DNA from 2 places in the Clostridium sp. CTA-17 genome. Region 2 is predicted to be linked to the other one. Evidence: a T-box and tRNA genes for the amino acid it is inferred to sense, from the RefSeq annotation. Region 2 holds a T-box; the other holds one or more tRNA genes.
The links. A T-box is a leader RNA that pairs with one kind of tRNA and senses whether it is charged. The one in region 2 lies ahead of ACYUCG_RS07970 (valine--tRNA ligase), so its partner is inferred to be a tRNA-Val.

Region 1: it encodes a tRNA-Val, which carries the amino acid that the T-box ahead of ACYUCG_RS07970 (valine--tRNA ligase) is inferred to sense. The anticodon was not compared.

The regions. Positions count from the first base shown of each region.
Region 1 covers NZ_BAAABF010000004.1:257,868-266,889, reverse strand. The annotation lists gene murA (UDP-N-acetylglucosamine 1-carboxyvinyltransferase) at 1-881, shown strand, start outside; gene spoIID (stage II sporulation protein D) at 993-2,012, shown strand; gene ACYUCG_RS09355 (M23 family metallopeptidase) at 2,122-2,892, shown strand; gene spoIIID (sporulation transcriptional regulator SpoIIID) at 2,968-3,219, shown strand; gene mreB (rod shape-determining protein MreB) at 3,310-4,347, shown strand; gene yyaC (spore protease YyaC) at 4,386-4,916, opposite strand; gene ACYUCG_RS09335 (hypothetical protein) at 5,004-5,666, shown strand; tRNA gene ACYUCG_RS09330 (tRNA-Thr) at 5,831-5,906, shown strand; tRNA gene ACYUCG_RS09325 (tRNA-Tyr) at 5,912-5,997, shown strand; tRNA gene ACYUCG_RS09320 (tRNA-Val) at 6,002-6,077, shown strand; tRNA gene ACYUCG_RS09315 (tRNA-Thr) at 6,099-6,174, shown strand; tRNA gene ACYUCG_RS09310 (tRNA-Tyr) at 6,180-6,265, shown strand; tRNA gene ACYUCG_RS09305 (tRNA-Thr) at 6,290-6,365, shown strand; tRNA gene ACYUCG_RS09300 (tRNA-Tyr) at 6,371-6,456, shown strand; SAM riboswitch class I at 6,533-6,638, shown strand; gene metK (methionine adenosyltransferase) at 6,887-8,062, shown strand; gene nagA (N-acetylglucosamine-6-phosphate deacetylase) at 8,198-9,022, opposite strand, start outside.
Region 2 covers NZ_BAAABF010000003.1:294,268-303,289, reverse strand. The annotation lists gene recX (recombination regulator RecX) at 1-119, shown strand, start outside; gene ACYUCG_RS07980 (transglutaminase-like domain-containing protein) at 125-1,300, shown strand; gene ACYUCG_RS07975 (tetratricopeptide repeat protein) at 1,506-1,856, opposite strand; T-box leader at 2,068-2,281, shown strand; gene ACYUCG_RS07970 (valine--tRNA ligase) at 2,510-5,152, shown strand; gene ACYUCG_RS07965 (bifunctional folylpolyglutamate synthase/dihydrofolate synthase) at 5,371-6,693, shown strand; gene ACYUCG_RS07960 (ClC family H(+)/Cl(-) exchange transporter) at 6,804-8,363, shown strand; gene ACYUCG_RS07955 (cupin domain-containing protein) at 8,478-8,972, opposite strand.

The DNA.
Region 1 (9,022 bases), on a different contig from region 2:
TAAAAGGACTTAGAGCCTTAGGAGCTGAAGATAGCAATTGTGGCAATGGATTTGTATGTATAAAGGCAAAAAAATTAGTTGGAAGTAAGATATATTTAGACTTTCCATCAGTTGGGGCAACAGAGAATATAATGATGGCAGCAACTATGGCTAAAGGGACTACGGTAATTGAAAATGCAGCCCAAGAGCCAGAAATAACTGATTTAATTAATTTTTTAAATTCTATGGGAGCTAAAATTTATATTGAAAAACCAGGTAAAATAATAATAGAGGGTGTGGATTCATTAAGTTCAACTGAGTACACTCCTATATATGATAGAATAGAAGCTGGAACATTTATGGTTGCAGCAGCAATAACAGGATCAAAAATAAAAATAAATGGAGTAAATAAGGATCATTGTTCAGCGATAATATCTAAACTAAAAGAAGCTGGAACAGAGTTTTGGGATGTCCATAATGAGGAAAACAGTATAATAGTAAAAGGAAATGAAGAAATAAAACCAATTAATATAAAAACAATGCCATATCCAGGATATCCTACTGATATGCAATCACAAATGATGAGTTTGTTGAGTATAGCAAAAGGAAGTAGTATGATAACAGAAAGTGTTTTTGAGAATAGATTCATGAATGTAGATGAATTAAGACGTATGGGTGCAAATATACAAGTAGAAGGAAGAACTGCTTTAATTGAAGGAGTAAATAACCTTACTGGATGTGAAGTTAAGGCAACTGATTTAAGAGCAGGAGCTGCTTTGATTTTAGCTGGACTTGTAGCAAAGGGAGAGACAATAGTTACTGATATATATCATATAGATAGAGGTTATGTTGAAATAGAAAATAAGTTCAGAGCATTAGGCGCTGACATAAGTAGAATATAAGTCAACAGCATTGCTGTTGACTTTTTTTACTTTAAATAATTTTATTATAAGTTCGAGTTTTAGAAAACTTAGCATATACATAAACTGTATTAATAAGTTTTAGGAGGATTTATGATAAATAGAAAAATTTTAGAACCAATAATTTTTATTGGTGCAATCATAGTGAGTATAGTTTTTATACCAATACTTTTTGGTTTTTTATCTAGTTCAAGTATGGCTGAAATTAATAAGGTAGATAAAGTTGAAAATAAAAAGTTAGTTGATGTAGTCAACTTAAAGGAAGTTGAAGTTTACATATCTAAAGAAAATAAAGTAGAAAAAGTACCATTAGAGGAATATGTGTTATCTGTAGTTTCAAGTGAAATGCCAGCTACCTTTCATGAAGAGGCATTAAAAGCTCAGGCTATTTTAGCAAGAACATTTGTTATAAATAAATTAATTTCTGGATGTAGCAATATAAAAGAAGGAAATATATGTGATACTACTCATTGTCAAGCATACTTAAATATTAATGAACGGAAAAAAGCTTGGGGTAAAGAGGGAGAAGAATATTTAAAAAAATTAAAAGCGGTTGTTAAAGAAACAGCAGGAAAGGTTCTGGCTTACAATGACCAGTTAGTAAAATATCCTCAATATTTTTCTACAAGTTCAGGAAATACAGAGGATGCTGTTGCTGTATTTTCAGAAGATGTTCCTTATTTAAAGTCTGTTGAAAGTCCAGGTGAAGAAATATCACCTAAATATGAGAGTGAAATAAGCATGTCTATAAGTGATTTTAAGAGTAAAATTAAAAAATCTATTCCTAATAGTGATTTAGGAAATAACATAAATGAAGAAGTTAAAATATTAAATAGAAATACAGGGGGAACTGTAAATGACATAAAAATAGGAAATGCTACAATTAAGGGGAAGGAATTTAGAAAAATATTTGGATTAAATTCTGCTAATTTTACATTAGAAGTTTTAGAGGACAAAGTAAACATAAAATGTTTAGGTTATGGACATGGTGTTGGTATGAGCCAATGGGGTGCTAATGTAATGGCAAAGGAAGGCAGTAAATATGATGAAATATTAGAGCATTATTTTAAAGGCAGTAAAATTGAAGATAGTAATAAAGTTTTAATAGATTAATAGAAGAACAAGCAAATAAATTTTGCTTGTTCTTTTTTTATAAAAAAAGATTTATATATGTGTATTAATTTAGGATAAATGGACAGAATTAGAAACGGAGGTGTTGAAAATGAATAAAAAAGACCAATTTAAGAGATTTATTAAAAAGGATGGATTTTATGTAGTTTTATTTGTTTGCCTATGCTTAGTAGCAACAGTTGGAGTAGTGGTAGCAAATAAAAGTGCAAATAACACAGTAGAAGAAAATATAGCAGAAAACACTATAGAAAATACAGAGGATAATAGTACTACAACTGGTAATACTTTTGATGATGCGGAATTAGTTGAAGGAAAAACAGAAGCAACAAATGATTCAGAAGAAACTGCATCTAATGAAGCTAAGGTTGAAGAATTAAAACCTGAAGCAAATAATGCTGATAAGTCAGTAGCGACTTCAAATCAAAGTCAAAGCTTTATATCACCAATTAAGGGTGGAGTTATAACAAGATTATATAACTTAGAACCTAGATTAAATGAATCAGGTCAAAGTGCATCTGTTTATAAAGGAATAGATATAGAAGCTGCTGAGGGAACTGAAGTTTTAGCAATTGGTGATGGTAAAGTTGTAGAGGCTGGAAAAGGGAACTCAAAAGAGGGGTGTTTTGTTAAAATAGAGCATCAAAACGGTATTGTTGGTTTTTATGGAAACTTAGATCCAGAAATTAAAGTTAAAGAAGGGGATAATGTTAAAAAAGGAGATTCTATAGGTAAGATTGGAAAAACTATTCAAAGTAGTCCAAGTGACAGAGTTTCTGAAACTTATTTAATGTTCCATATGGAAAATTCTAAGGAACCAGTAGATCCACAAAAATATTTAAAAGATATTCCTGTAAAAGAATAATTTAGTACATAATCAGCTGCTTTTTAAGAAGCAGCTGATTAAAAAATTAAGAATATTTTTAAGGAGGTACGGTTCTTGAAAGATTATATTGAAGAGAGAGTTTTAGAAGTAGCTCAGTACATTATTTATTCAAGAGCTACTATAAGGAAAACAGCTAAAGTTTTTGGTGTAAGTAAGAGTACTATACATAAGGATATGACTGAAAGATTGCCTAAGATAAATCCTGATATAGCTGAAGAAGCAAAAAGTATCTTAGATTTAAATAAAGCTGAAAGACACATAAGAGGTGGAAAGGCAACTAAGCTAAAATATAAAGTTGTTGAATGATGAAAATATTCCTTATATAATAAAAGTTAGTATTTATGTATATTTTTATAGAAAATAATAATTATTATTATATATTAGGGAGTTGTAAATATGTGGTTTTGGAGAAAAGGTACAGACATGGGTATAGATCTTGGAACAGCAACAGTTCTTGTCTATATGAAAGATAAAGGTATAGTCTTAAAAGAGCCATCAGTGGTAGCCATAGACAAAAATAAGAACAAAGTTCTAGCAGTAGGAGAATCTGCAAGGCAGATGATAGGAAGAACACCTGGAAATATAGTAGCATTAAGACCTATGAGAAATGGGGTTATATCAGATTATGAGATGACAGAAGCTATGTTAAAGTATTTTATCAAGAAGGGTGTTGGAAATAGAAGAATATCTGCACCTAAAGTAATGATATGTATACCTTGTCAAGCAACTGGAATTGAGAAAAGAGCAGTTATAGATGCTGCAAAAAATTCAGGAGCTAAAAACGTATATCTTATAGAAGAACCATTAGCAGCTGCAATAGGAGCGGGATTAGATATATCAAAGGCTAGTGGACATATGGTTGTAGATATAGGTGGAGGAACTGCAGATATAGCTATAATATCCTTAGGTGGAATTGTTATAAGAGAATCTGTAAAAGTAGCTGGAGACAGATTTGATGAAGCTATAATTAAATTTGTTAGAAGTAAATATAAACTTATGATTGGTGAAAGAACAGCAGAGGAATTAAAAATAAATGTTGCTACAGCTGTTGAAGGTAATAGAAAAGAAATCATGGAAGTAAAGGGAAGAAATTTAATAACAGGCTTACCTGGAATAATAACAGTAGATAGTGAAGAACTTAGAATAGCCTTAAAAGATGAGGTTAGCATAATTGGTGAAGCTGTACACTCTGTTCTTGAAAAAACACCACCTGAATTAGCTGCTGATATAATAGAAGAAGGAATTCTCATGACTGGTGGAGGAGCTTTATTAAATGGCTTAGATAAGTTTATCGAGCAAAGGACAGGCGTTAAGGTTAGAGTGGCTGATGATGCTGTAAAATGTGTAGCTGAGGGAACAGGTAAAGTTTTAAAAACATTTGAAAAATTAAATTTAGGTATGGATGATTTAGAAGTAAAATTAATTGATGAGTAAAATTAACCATATATCTCTTAATATTAAGAGATATATGGTTAATTTTTTTTGTTTTTTAAATAATAGGCGTGAATTAAAGAATCTACAATAACCTTAGACATATCTAATATAAAGCTTAATCTAATAGGTCTACTTGTAAATAAATCTATATTTTCTGAGGAATCAACTATAGCTATTATAGATATATCTCCAACACTTCTTAAGGTTTTACCAACTCCTTTTCCAGGATGAATAGGCTCATTTCTGATATGAATTTCACCAATAGATTTAGGATCTCCTAAGCAAGCATCTATAGCTATTATTTTATAATCAGGATAGCTTTTTAATATTTCAGTTATTTTTTTATCAAGATTAAGAGCATGAATAGGAGAGTCAAGTGTACCAAATACATTTAAAGGAAAGAATTTTTCTTTTAATAGGGTACCAACCAGTGGTCCTAAGCAATCACCTATACATTTATCAGTTCCTATACATACTATAATTGTTTTTTCATCTATATGATTTTTTAAAAAATCTGAAATTTCGTAATATGCTAAATAATTTTCATAGTAAGTTTTTATTCTATTCAAGGCTTCACCCCCTCATTAATTATATGAAGGAGGAATTAGAAATATTAAATAGAAGTATAAAAAAGATTTTAGGTGGTAATTATTAAAATGGAGGTGAATATGTTTATGAATAAAGGGTTTTTAAGTTTTTTAGTACTATTTTTTACTACAGTAACAATGGGAGCAATGATGTATTTTGTTAACTTAAATTATGAGCAAGTTAAATTTCAAGTAGATAGTACAAAAAATGAGAGGAATGAAATTTTAGAGATTAATGAAGAGAAAAGTGAACAAAAGACTATAGAAAACAATAAAGAAGATTTAAGAGAAGATAAAGATGAAGAAAATATAAGTGAAAATAATCATAAGAAAAATAATAATTTAGATGAATATCGATTAAAAGAAGAAAAAGAATTAGAAAGTAAAACTAAAGAAAATGTAAAAAATATAAAAGAAAATGAAAAGTATAAAGAAAAGGTAGAAATGGGGAAGTCTTCAGAAGAAAGAAAAGAAGTATTTAAAGTAGATAAGTATTCAATTCCTAAGAAAATAAATAAAGCAGATAAGTTTAAATTAATTTCTATTGCTAAAAATTTATCTTTAACTGATTATGGAGTTTTATTAGAACATATTAAGAGAAATGATGAGTTAGATGCTGCTATTGATATATTTAAAATACTTAAGGATAAATTAGAATATAAAGAATATAAAGAAATGAAAGATATATTAAGTCCATACATAAATATTGAGTTAATTGAAGAAAAAATATGAATGAAAAAAGAAGTAAACAAAAGAAATTGAGAGAATATTAAAAATAAATTAACATAATATCTGAAAATCGCCTGAAATTGAGTTTGAAATAAAAAGCATAACAATATATACTAAGTCTTGTCGATTGGCGGTGAGCCAAAACGACAGAGGAAAATAATAAATGTGCTGGTGTGGCTCAATTGGCAGAGCAGCTGACTTGTAATCAGCAGGTTATCGGTTCAAGTCCGATCATCAGCTCCATAAGTGGTGGAATTCCCGAGTGGCCAAAGGGGGCAGACTGTAAATCTGTTGTCGGACGACTTCGAAGGTTCGAATCCTTCTTCCACCACCAATAAGGTCGCATAGCTCAGCTGGGAGAGCACCTGCCTTACAAGCAGGGGGTCACAGGTTCGATCCCTGTTGCGACCACCATAAAACATAATAAATAAATGCGCTGGTGTGGCTCAATTGGCAGAGCAGCTGACTTGTAATCAGCAGGTTATCGGTTCAAGTCCGATCATCAGCTCCACAAGTGGTGGAATTCCCGAGTGGCCAAAGGGGGCAGACTGTAAATCTGTTGTCGGACGACTTCGAAGGTTCGAATCCTTCTTCCACCACCATTTATAAAAACAAAATATTGATATGCTGGTGTGGCTCAATTGGCAGAGCAGCTGACTTGTAATCAGCAGGTTATCGGTTCAAGTCCGATCATCAGCTCCATATGTGGTGGAATTCCCGAGTGGCCAAAGGGGGCAGACTGTAAATCTGTTGTCGGACGACTTCGAAGGTTCGAATCCTTCTTCCACCACCAGAAAGAGACACTATTAATTGAGTGTCTCTTTATTAAAATAATATCTTAATAAAATAGAATAATTAGTATTTATATACTCTTATCCAGAGAGGTGGAGGGAAAAAGGCCCTATGAAACCCGGCAACCAGTGAGAAATCACTACGGTGCCAATTCCGGTAAAGAAATTCTTTACAAGATGAGAGAAGATAAATTTAGTGTATAACTAAAATCTCTTCTTAAATCTTTAAAGGTTTGAGAAGAGATTTTTTTATTAACAAAAATATTTTAAAGGCGCGCATTAAAATAAAGTTTGTTAATTAAGCTTTAAAGATATTATTTTGAATCGTGGGAAGATAAATTAAGTTATTTGTTTAAATAAACAGGGTTGGAATAAATAAAAATGAAAGGGGTGAATTAGCTATCTTATTATGATAGTAAGATAGCATTAGCCATGAGAAGATTATTTACATCAGAATCAGTTACTGAAGGGCATCCAGATAAAATATGTGACCAAATTTCAGATGCAGTTTTAGATGCTATATTTGCAAAAGATCCAAACGCAAGAGTTGCTTGTGAAACAGCTGTTACTACAGGATTAGTAATGGTAATGGGAGAAATAACAACTAATTGTTATGTTGATATCCCTAAAATAGCTAGAGAAACTATAAAAAGTATAGGATATGATAGAGCTAAATACGGTTTCGACTGTGAAACTTGTTCAGTTATGACTACAATAGACGAGCAATCATCAGATATCGCTATGGGTGTTGATGAAGCTTTAGAATCAAGAGCTGGAGAAAAAATTGATATAGATGCAGTTGGAGCTGGAGACCAAGGAATGATGTTTGGTTTTGCTACTAATGAAACTGAAGAATTTATGCCAGCACCAATAGCTATGGCTCACAGATTATCAAGAAGATTAACAGAAGTAAGAAAGAACGGAACTTTACCTTACTTAAGACCAGACGGAAAAACACAAGTTACTGTTGAATATGAAAATGATAAACCAGTTAGAATAGATGCAATAGTAATTTCAACACAACATGGTCCAGAAGTATCTCAAGAGCAAATACAAGCTGATTTAATGGAACATGTTATAAAAGCTGTTATACCAGCAGAGTTATTAGATGAAAATACTAAGTATTACATAAATCCAACAGGAAGATTCGTTATCGGTGGACCTCAAGGTGATGCTGGATTAACAGGAAGAAAGATCATAGTTGATACTTACGGTGGATATGGAAGACACGGTGGTGGTGCTTTCTCAGGAAAAGACCCAACTAAAGTTGATAGATCAGCTGCATACGCTGCTAGATGGGTAGCTAAAAACTTAGTTGCTGCAGGAATCGCAGATAAATTAGAAGTTCAAGTTGCTTATGCTATAGGGGTTGCTAAGCCAGTATCAATTATAGTAGATACTTTTGGAACTGGAAAAATATCAGACGAAGAAATAGTTAATATAATAAACAAAGTGTTTGATTTAAGACCAGGAGCTATAATAAGAGATTTAGATTTAAGAAGACCTATATATAGACAAACAGCTGCTTATGGACACTTTGGAAGAACAGATTTAGATCTTCCATGGGAAAACTTAAACAAAGTTGAAGAAATAAAGAAATATCTTTAATATATAGAAAAGCTTAGGATTTTATATCCTAAGCTTTTTATTTTTCTATAAATTTATTATTTTAAGATGAACTAGTAATTTTTAAATTAAGATAAAATAAAAAAGCACTTTGAAAAATCAAAGTACTTTTTTATATTAAGCTTTATGAACTAATTTTCCATTAACTATTACATATTTTATATCTATATTTTCATCAAAAAGAATTAAGTCAGCATCATAACCTTCTTTAATTAATCCTTTTTTGTCGTCAACCTTACAGTGTTTAGCTCCGTTATAAGTAGCCATTTTTATAACTTCATTAAGTGGATAATTAGTGTTGTTAAATATATTTTTGACTGCCACATCTAAAGTTAAAATTGATCCTGCTAAAGAACCAGTTAATAATCTTGCCGCTCCATTTTTAACTTCAACCTCTTGTCCTCCTAATGAATACATTCCATCAGGCATACAGCAAGCCATCATAGCATCAGTTATTAATAAAACCTTGTCTGTTCCCTTTTGTTTATAGGCAACTCTTAAGCTTGGATATGATATGTGAATACCATCTGATATTGTTTCAGTAGTTATTTCACTATCAAAAACAGCACCTACAACCCCAGGTTCTCTATGAGTAAATGGAGTCATTGCATTAAATAAATGAGTGGCATGAGAGCATCCACACTTTATTCCTTCCATAGCTTCTTCATAAGTAGCTTTAGTATGTCCCATTGAAACAACTATACCTTTTTCACTTAAGAATTTAGTAAGTTCTTTAGCACCTTCTACTTCAGGAGCAAGAGTTATTGAAACAACATCATCTTCATGTTCTCCAACTAATTTATAGAAGTTTTCTTTTGTTGGAGGGATTAAGAAATCAGGATTTTGAGCACCTATTGCACTTGGGCTTATAAATGGTCCTTCTAAGTGAGCACCTAAAACATTAGCTCCATCTGTTCCTTCAGTTTTTGCTTTATGAATAGC
Region 2 (9,022 bases):
AAAGTGATAAATATAAATTATCTCAAAAATTATTTAGATTTCTTTTATCTAAAGGGTATGATTATGACTGCTGTAATAGCATAGTTAGAAGATTAACAAATAATGAATATATGGAGTAGATAAAATGAATTTTAACTTAGTAGATATAATTATAGTTTGTTCTTTTATACTGCCATTAGTAGTTGCTTACAAAAGAAAGTTTAATATTATTAAAATAAAGAATAGTATAGAGGAATTAGGAGGATATATATCCTTTTTTCTTGCTTTATACTTAAGTTTTATAGCTATAAAAAAGATAGATATAATAGAGAGGATGTTTTCAATTGTAGTTGTTGAATTCAATAACATTATATCTAACTTTAATATTTCACCACAGGTTATAATAATATTCATAGTATTAGCTCTTACACTTGTAATTTATTTTATAGTAAAAATTATACTTAAAATATTTAGTTTTATTATTATAAATCCCATACTTAGATGGTTAAAGAAAGCGGAGTCTAGAAGGGGAAAGGGATTTGGTAAAGTTGCGGCTTTAATAATAAATATACCAAAGTCTCTTTTTTATATGGCTGTAATTGCTTTAGTAATAGTTATTCTAGGAAGCAATGGTTTCTTAGGAGAGAAAATGGAAGGCATGACTTTAGCTTCAAAGGCTTATGAGGTTATAAATAGTAATAAGTACTATGCTGCTTTAAATAAAGAGTATGAAGCTTTTCATAATGAATATAAAGACGTTATTAGTAACAATATAAATTCTGCGAATGAAAGTAATAAAGAGCCAATAAGTGAAAAAGTGGTTGAAAGTAATAGAAATGTTATAAATCTTTATAATGGTGTAACTTTAGAACAAGGTATAAAATCAAATGAAGATATTAATAAAAAAGCTAAGGAACTTACTAAAAATGCAAAAAATAGTAGAGAAAAAGCTAAAAGAATATATACTTGGATAAGTGAAAATATTAATTATGATGATAATAAAGCTGAAAATATAAGCGAGAAAACTTCTGAGTATAAGTCTGGAGCTATTGAAGCCTTTGAAACTAGAAAAGGAATATGCTTTGATTATTCTTGTCTTTATGTTGCTATGGCAAGAGAAGCTGGGCTTAAAGTTAGAATTGTAACTGGAGAAGGATTCAATGGGAAGGAATGGGGACCACATTCTTGGAATGAGGTTTATTTACCAGAAAAAAATCAGTGGATAACTGTTGATCCTACCTTTGGTAAAGCAGGAAACTATTTTGATAGCAAAAAAAATAGTGAATCACACAGAGATGGAAAAATAGTAGGCGAATGGTAAGATAATAAGTTATATGAAATACAATAAAACTTACAAATATATTTTGGAGAAAATAAAATTTCTTCTAATACTATTTGTAAGTTTTATTTAGCTTTTAGGGAGAATTAGGTTTTTTTATATTTCTTTTAATGAAATTTTGCTTATGTAATTTTAATTATAAATTAGAATAGGTATTGAGAGTTAAGTAGGCTATATGTATTATGATTTATTTTGAGATTTTTGATAAAATTAAACTTATAGCTTTTTCACAATCAATATCTGCATTATCTAATGCCCAAGCTAAGTTAAAATATCTCAAAGCTTTAGAATTATTATTTGTCATTGAATAACAATAGGCTAAGTTAAAAAAATATTTTGAGTCTTGGTATAGCTCTAAAGCTTTAGTTATCATTTCAATAGCTTTTTCATATTGCTTTAGTTTTATGTAGCAAACACCAGCATTATAATAACTATGGCACTTACACTCATCATTATCTAAAGCCTTTTTATAATAATTTATAGCATCAGAATAATTTCTAGTATTGTATAATTCATTACCTTTAGAAAAGTTACTCATTTTTGACCTCCTAAATAATATCTATTTTAATTATTAACTTATTTTGGGATTATATTCATGGGTTGAAAATATTGTGTAATTTCATTAAGTAATAAATTTATAGAAGAATATTTAAAGACTAAAAATATTATAAATTTATATCATATTTGATTAGAGTTACTTGACATAGGTTAAAATAATGGTATAAGATATATCTATAATTTAAATGATGATATAAACAGTGATAAAGAGGAGTAAAGATAGGAAGAACTTTAAGAGAGGAAATCCTTGGGTGTAAGATTTCTAAGTTTGATATCTTGAAGGTAGCTTTTGAGTTTCTTTGGTGAAATTATTGAAGTAATCAAAGACGGCAATTTCAGTCGTTAATTTTAGAGAGCCCTTTTTGTGAGGGAAAAAAGGTGGTACCGCGAGTTTTCGTCCTTTTATGGATGAGGGCTTTTTTTATTGCCTAAAATTACTTTTAAATAAAGAATGTTTTAAATCAGTCTTTGTTTTTAGATAGAACATAAATATAAATGGCTAGCTAAAATAAATATTCATTTAAAATAGACCATAAATAAAAAAATAATTGTTAAAAGGCATTTCAAGATAGTTTTTGGAATGTTTTATATAAATACATAAAATTGTGTTTAAGTTTTAAGGAGGTTAGTCTAATGGATAATAAGAATATTTCTACAACGTATAATCCTAAAGAGTTTGAAGAAAGACTTTATAGCAATTGGCAAGAAAAGAAGTATTTTACTCCTGTAATAGATAAGAGTAAAAAACCTTACACTATAATAATGCCACCACCAAATATAACTGGTAAATTACACTTAGGTCATGCACTTGATAACACACTTCAAGATATGCTTATAAGATTTAAGAGAATGCAAGGATATTGCACTTTATGGTTACCAGGACAAGACCATGCTAGTATAGCAACTGAGGTTAAAGTTGAAAATGAACTTTTAAAAGAAGGTCTTTATAAGAAAGAAATGGGAAGAGAAGCTTTCTTAGAAAAAGTTTGGGAATGGACAGATGAATATAGAGAAAGAATAAGAGAGCAACTTAAGAAAATGGGATGCTCAGCTGACTTTACAAGAGAAGCTTTCACAATGGATGAAAACTTAAGTAAGGCAGTAAGACACGTATTCGTTAAATTATATAAAGAAGGTTTAATATACCAAGGAAACAGAATAACTAACTGGTGTCCTAAATGTCAAACTGCTTTATCAGATGCTGAGATAGAGTATGAAGAAAAAGAAGGAAACTTCTGGCACATTAAATACCCAGTAGTTGGTTCAGATGAATTCTTAGAAATAGCTACAACTAGACCTGAAACTTTACTTGGAGATAGTGCTGTAGCAGTTAACCCAAGTGATGAAAGATATGCTCACTTAGTAGGTAAAATGTTAAAATTACCTTTAACTGATAGAGAAATACCTGTAATCGCTGATGACTATGTTGACGTAGAATTTGGAACAGGAGCAGTTAAAATAACTCCAGCTCACGATCCTAATGACTTTGAAGTTGGTAAGAGACATAACTTACCACAAATAAGAGTTATGGATGATAGCGGTGTAATAAACCACCTAGGTGGAAAATATAAGGGCTTAGATAGATATGAGGCTAGAAAACAAATGGTTGCTGACTTAGAAGAGTTAGGATTATTAGTTAAAATAAAACCTCATACTCACAATGTTGGTACTCATGATAGATGTGGTACAGTTGTAGAGCCAATCATATCAAAACAATGGTATGTAAAAATGCAATCATTAGCAGATCCTGCTATAGAGGTTGTTAGAAACAAAGGAACTAAATTCGTTCCAGAAAGATTTGAAAAGACTTACTTTAACTGGATGGAAAACATTCAAGATTGGTGTATTTCAAGACAATTATGGTGGGGACACAGAATACCAGTATTCTACTGCCAAGATTGTGGAGAAATCATGGTTGAATTAGAGGATCCAACTAAGTGCTGTAAGTGTGGATCAGAGAACATAGAACAAGATAAAGACGTTCTAGATACTTGGTTCAGTTCAGCTTTATGGCCTTTCTCAACTTTAGGATGGCCTGATAGAACTGACGATTTAGAGTTCTTCTATCCAACATCAACATTAGTTACAGGATACGATATAATATTCTTCTGGGTTGCTAGAATGATATTCTCAGGTATTCACAACATGGGAGAAACTCCATTTGATACAGTATTAATTCACGGTATCATAAGAGATGCTCAAGGAAGAAAAATGAGTAAATCTTTAGGAAATGGTGTTGATCCATTAGAAGTTATAGATGAATATGGTGCTGATGCATTAAGATTCATGTTAGTAACAGGAAATGCTCCAGGAAATGATATAAGATATATTCCTGAAAGAGTTGAAGCTGCAAGAAACTTTGCTAATAAGATTTGGAATGCTTCAAGATTCGTTATGATGAACTTAGATAGAGAGCTTATGGATAAATACAAAGACTGTAAAGAGTATAGCTTAGCAGATCAATGGATATTATCAAGAATGAACTCATTAATCAAAGAAGTTACAGAAAACATGGAAAAATATGAGTTAGGAATAGCTCTTCAAAAAGTACATGATTTCTTATGGACAGAGTTCTGTGATTACTATATAGAATTAGTTAAACCAGTATTATATGGTGATGATGAAAAAGCTAAGGGAGTAGTATTTAACGTACTTTACACTGTATTAAATACAGGATTAAAATTATTACACCCAGTAATGCCTTTCATAACTGAGGAAATATATACTCACTTAAGCACAGAAACTGAGTCAATTACAATAGCTGAGTGGCCAACATATGATGAAGCTTTAAATAACGAAAAAGCTGAGAAGGACATGACATTCATAATGGAAGCTATAAGATCATTAAGAAACTTAAGAGCTGAAATGAATGTACCACCTTCAAGAAAAGCTAAGGTTATGGCTTATGCTTCAGAGGAGGCTAAAGATGCATTCATAAATGGTGGAGCTTACTTAGAAAAGCTTGCATCTGCATCAGAAGTTACTTTCTTAGATAATAAGGATAACTTAGATAATAACTTAGTATCAGTAGTTGTTAAGGGTGGAGAATTATTCTTACCATTACTTGACTTAGTTGATAGAGAAAAAGAGTTAGAAAGATTAAATAAAGAGAAAACTAAACTTGAGGGAGAAATCTTAAGAGTTGAGAAGAAACTTTCTAATGAAAGATTCGTAAGTAAAGCACCAGAGGCTGTTGTTAATGAAGAAAGAGCAAAAGGTGTTAAATACAAAGAAATGTTAGAGGCTGTTCTAGAAAGAATAGAAGCTTTACAATAATATTTAGCGTATTATTTTTTACTAGACTCCAAGAATTACTTAATTTCGTAAAGTATTTCTATTATCGATTCCAGAATAATAGTTACTCATTAAGATATTCTTTACGTTCTAGTTAAAAAATAAAAATTTGCTAAATTTAGAGAGTGTGTTGATAATTAACTTTATTATGTTAGTTTGATACACACTCTATTATTATATTTAGGAGGGCTATAGGAATGATGAATTATGCTGAAGCTATGGAGTATATTGTTACTGCATCAAGGTTTGGAATGAATTTAGGATTAGATAGAATAGAAAAGGTTTTGGAGTTTTTAGGGAATCCGCATAAGGACACTAAGTTTATACATATTGGGGGAACAAATGGCAAGGGCTCAACTACTGCTATGATAAGTTCAGTTTTAAAGGAAGCTGGCTTTAAGGTTGGAATGTATACATCACCTTATTTAGAGGAGTTTGAAGAGAGAATACAGATTAATGGTGAGAATATAAATAAAGATGATTTAGCAATTCTTATGGGAGATGTTAAAAATGCTATAGATAAAGTTATGGAGCTTGGCTATGAAAGTCCAACTCAGTTTGAAATAATAACTGCTTTAATGTTTTATTATTTTTCTAAAAAGAAAGTTGATTATGCTGTCTTAGAAGTTGGTTTAGGGGGAAGATTAGATGCAACTAATGTGGTTCTTCCTGAGATAGTTGTACTTACTTCAATAAGTTTAGATCATATGAATGTTTTAGGAAATACCATAGAAGAAATTGCAAAAGAAAAGTGTGGAATAATAAAGGGTGGTGTACCTGTAATATCTTATCCACAAGAAGAAAAAGCATTGAACGTAATAAAAGAGAGATGTAATGAATTAGATTGCTATTTAGAGGTTGTTAATACTGAAGACATAAAAAACATAATTATAGATAAAGAAAATCATGTTCAGAAAATAGAAGTTTCAGTAGGAGATGAAATTTTAAAAATAGATTTAGGTTTACTTGGAGATCATCAAGTAAAGAATTTCTTAGTAGCATTAAAAACCCTAAGTAGGTTAAGAAATAATGGGGTAAACATAAGCAATGAATCTATTAAGCAAGGATTTAAAAAGGTAAGATGGATTGGAAGAATGGAAGTATTAAATGAGACTCCTTTAGTTGTTATAGATGGAGCTCACAATATTGATGGAATAAGAAATTTGAGAAATAGTATAGATAAATATTTTAATTTTAAAAATATAACATTAATATTAGGGGTTCTAGGTGATAAACAAGTAGATGAAATGGTGGAAGAAATAACTAGAGGTGTAGATAAGTTAGTTATAGTTGAACCTCATAGTGATAGAGCAGAGGATATTGAAGATTTATATATTAAAGTAAAAAAATATGTAAAAGAAGTTTTTAAATTTAAGGATTATAAAGAGGCCTATAATAAGGCATATTCTCTTACTAATGAGGATGACTTATTATTAATTTGTGGTTCTCTATACATGGTTGGAGACATGAGAAAGGCCATAAGAAATAATGAGAATACATCCTTAAGAAGTATAAAGTATTAGGCTTAAGTAGATAAATTGTATTTAACTGGATAAATGAGAAAATTAAAAATTGAACTATTGTTAACAAAAGGTATATAATTTATTCATAAAATATTATGGATGTGATTAATATGGATAAGGATAAAGAGATAAGTGGATTAAATAATTTAGAGTTTAAAATAATAGTACAAGGAATATTAGTGGGCATAATTGTTGGAATTGTAATAATGATTTATAAGACCATAATAGGATTTGGAATGGAAGGCTTTAACAAGGTATATTCATATACAAGAGAAAATCCAAAGCTTATAATTCCTTTATTTTTAGTTCTTATATTTTTAGGATTTATAGTTGGAATTATAGTTAAAAAGAATCCTATGATAGGTGGAAGTGGTATTCCGCAGGTCGAAGGGGAGTTAAGTGGAAAAATAAGCGTAAACTGGCTAAGAGTATTCCGAGATAAGTTTATTGGTGGAATAATATGTATGGCATCTGGTCTTTCATTAGGTAAAGAGGGTCCTTCAGTTCAAATTGGAGCTTCAATAGGAGAAGGCTTTGCTAAAATATTTAAAAGAAGTGACTTTGAAAAGAGATTATTAATAACAGGGGGAGCAAGTTCAGGTCTTGCTGTAATATTTAATGCCCCTTTATCAGGAGCTATATTTGCTCTTGAAGAAGTACATAGAAGTTTTTCACTGCCAGTTATGTTAGCTGCACTGTCAGCTTCTCTTACAGGAGTTTTTGTGGATAATCTTATTTTAGGAAATGATTTTTGCATAAAAATACCACCTACAAATTCATTGCCAATACAATATTATTGGACATTATTAATATTAGGAGCAATATTAGGAGTAACAGGATGGATTTTTAATAAAGGACTTTTAAAAACACAGGATTTTTATGTGAAGACTTTAAAAAAAATTCCTATTCAATTTAAAACAATAATACCTTTTGTTATGGTTGGAATTTTAGCTTTAACAATTCCTCAAGCAATTGATGGAGGAGATTCTTTAATTGAAAGTGTAATAGGAAATAATATTGCGATAAAACTTTTAATAGTAATTTTAGTAATAAAATTTATATTTACATTCTTTAGTTATTCATCAGGAGTGCCAGGAGGAATATTCTTTCCTTTATTAGCTATAGGTGCTTTAGTAGGAGCCATATTTGGATTGTTTTTAAACAAGTATTTAGGAATAAGTGATTCTTTAATAGTTAACTTTATAGTGTTAGCTATGGCAGCACAATTTGCATCAATAGTTAAGGCACCTATTACTGGATTAATGCTTATAACAGAGATGACAGGAACTTTTAAACACTTATTACCAGTGGCTATAACAGTTACTGTGGCGTATTTAGTTTCTGATATGCTTAATAATAAGCCTATTTATGAAAGTTTATTAGAGAGATTATTAGAAAGAATGAATATTAAGTTTAATACTGGTATAAAGAAAAAAGAGATTTTTGACTTTGAAGTAAAGATTGGTTCTGAATTAGAAGGAAAACTTATAAAAGATGTGAAATGGCCTGAGGATAGTTTAATAATAACTATCTTTAGAGGAGCAGAGGAAATAATACCAAATGGAGAGATTAAAATTCAGGCTGGGGATGTTTTGGAAATAATATTTAGCAAAGAAAAACAAGCTCAGTATTATGATGAAATATCTGAAAAAACATATTGTAAAATTTGATTGATATAAAATAGATTATATTAAAAACTAATAAAAAACTTACAAACAATTCTTAAAGAAATATGGTAACTCTTTAAGTGGATTTGTAAGTTTTTTATTTTTATAAAAGTTTTTCTATCTAGTTAATTTTTCTATTACTTCTCTATAGTTTGGATATTTTTCAAGCAAATCTTTTCTTTCAAATAGTTCAAAGTCTTTAAAATCAAAGCCAGGTGCTACCATACAACCAACTAAGGAAAAGCCTTCATTATTCATGGCAGAACCAAATATATAATCCTTAGGAACTAAAACTTGAGGAGTTTCTCCTTTTTCTATATTTAATCCTAGTTGTTTTTCTATAAGTTCACCATCAGGGCTTATCATATAAATAGTTAAGGATTCTCCAGCGTGGAAATACCACATTTCATCAGATTTTAATCTATGAAAATTTGAAACTTCTCCAGTTCTTAATAAGAAATATATGCTAGTCCAAAGTAAACGCTCTTCATTTATATGTAAAGTATTTGGAGCAAGTTTGCTAGGAGAAATAAAGGATTCTTTAAAATATCCACCTTCAGGATGTGCTGTCATATTTAATGATTTTATAAAATATTCAGCTGAATGATTCATATTAAAAACCACCTTTCAAATAATTTTTCTAAACATGTTTAATCATAAAT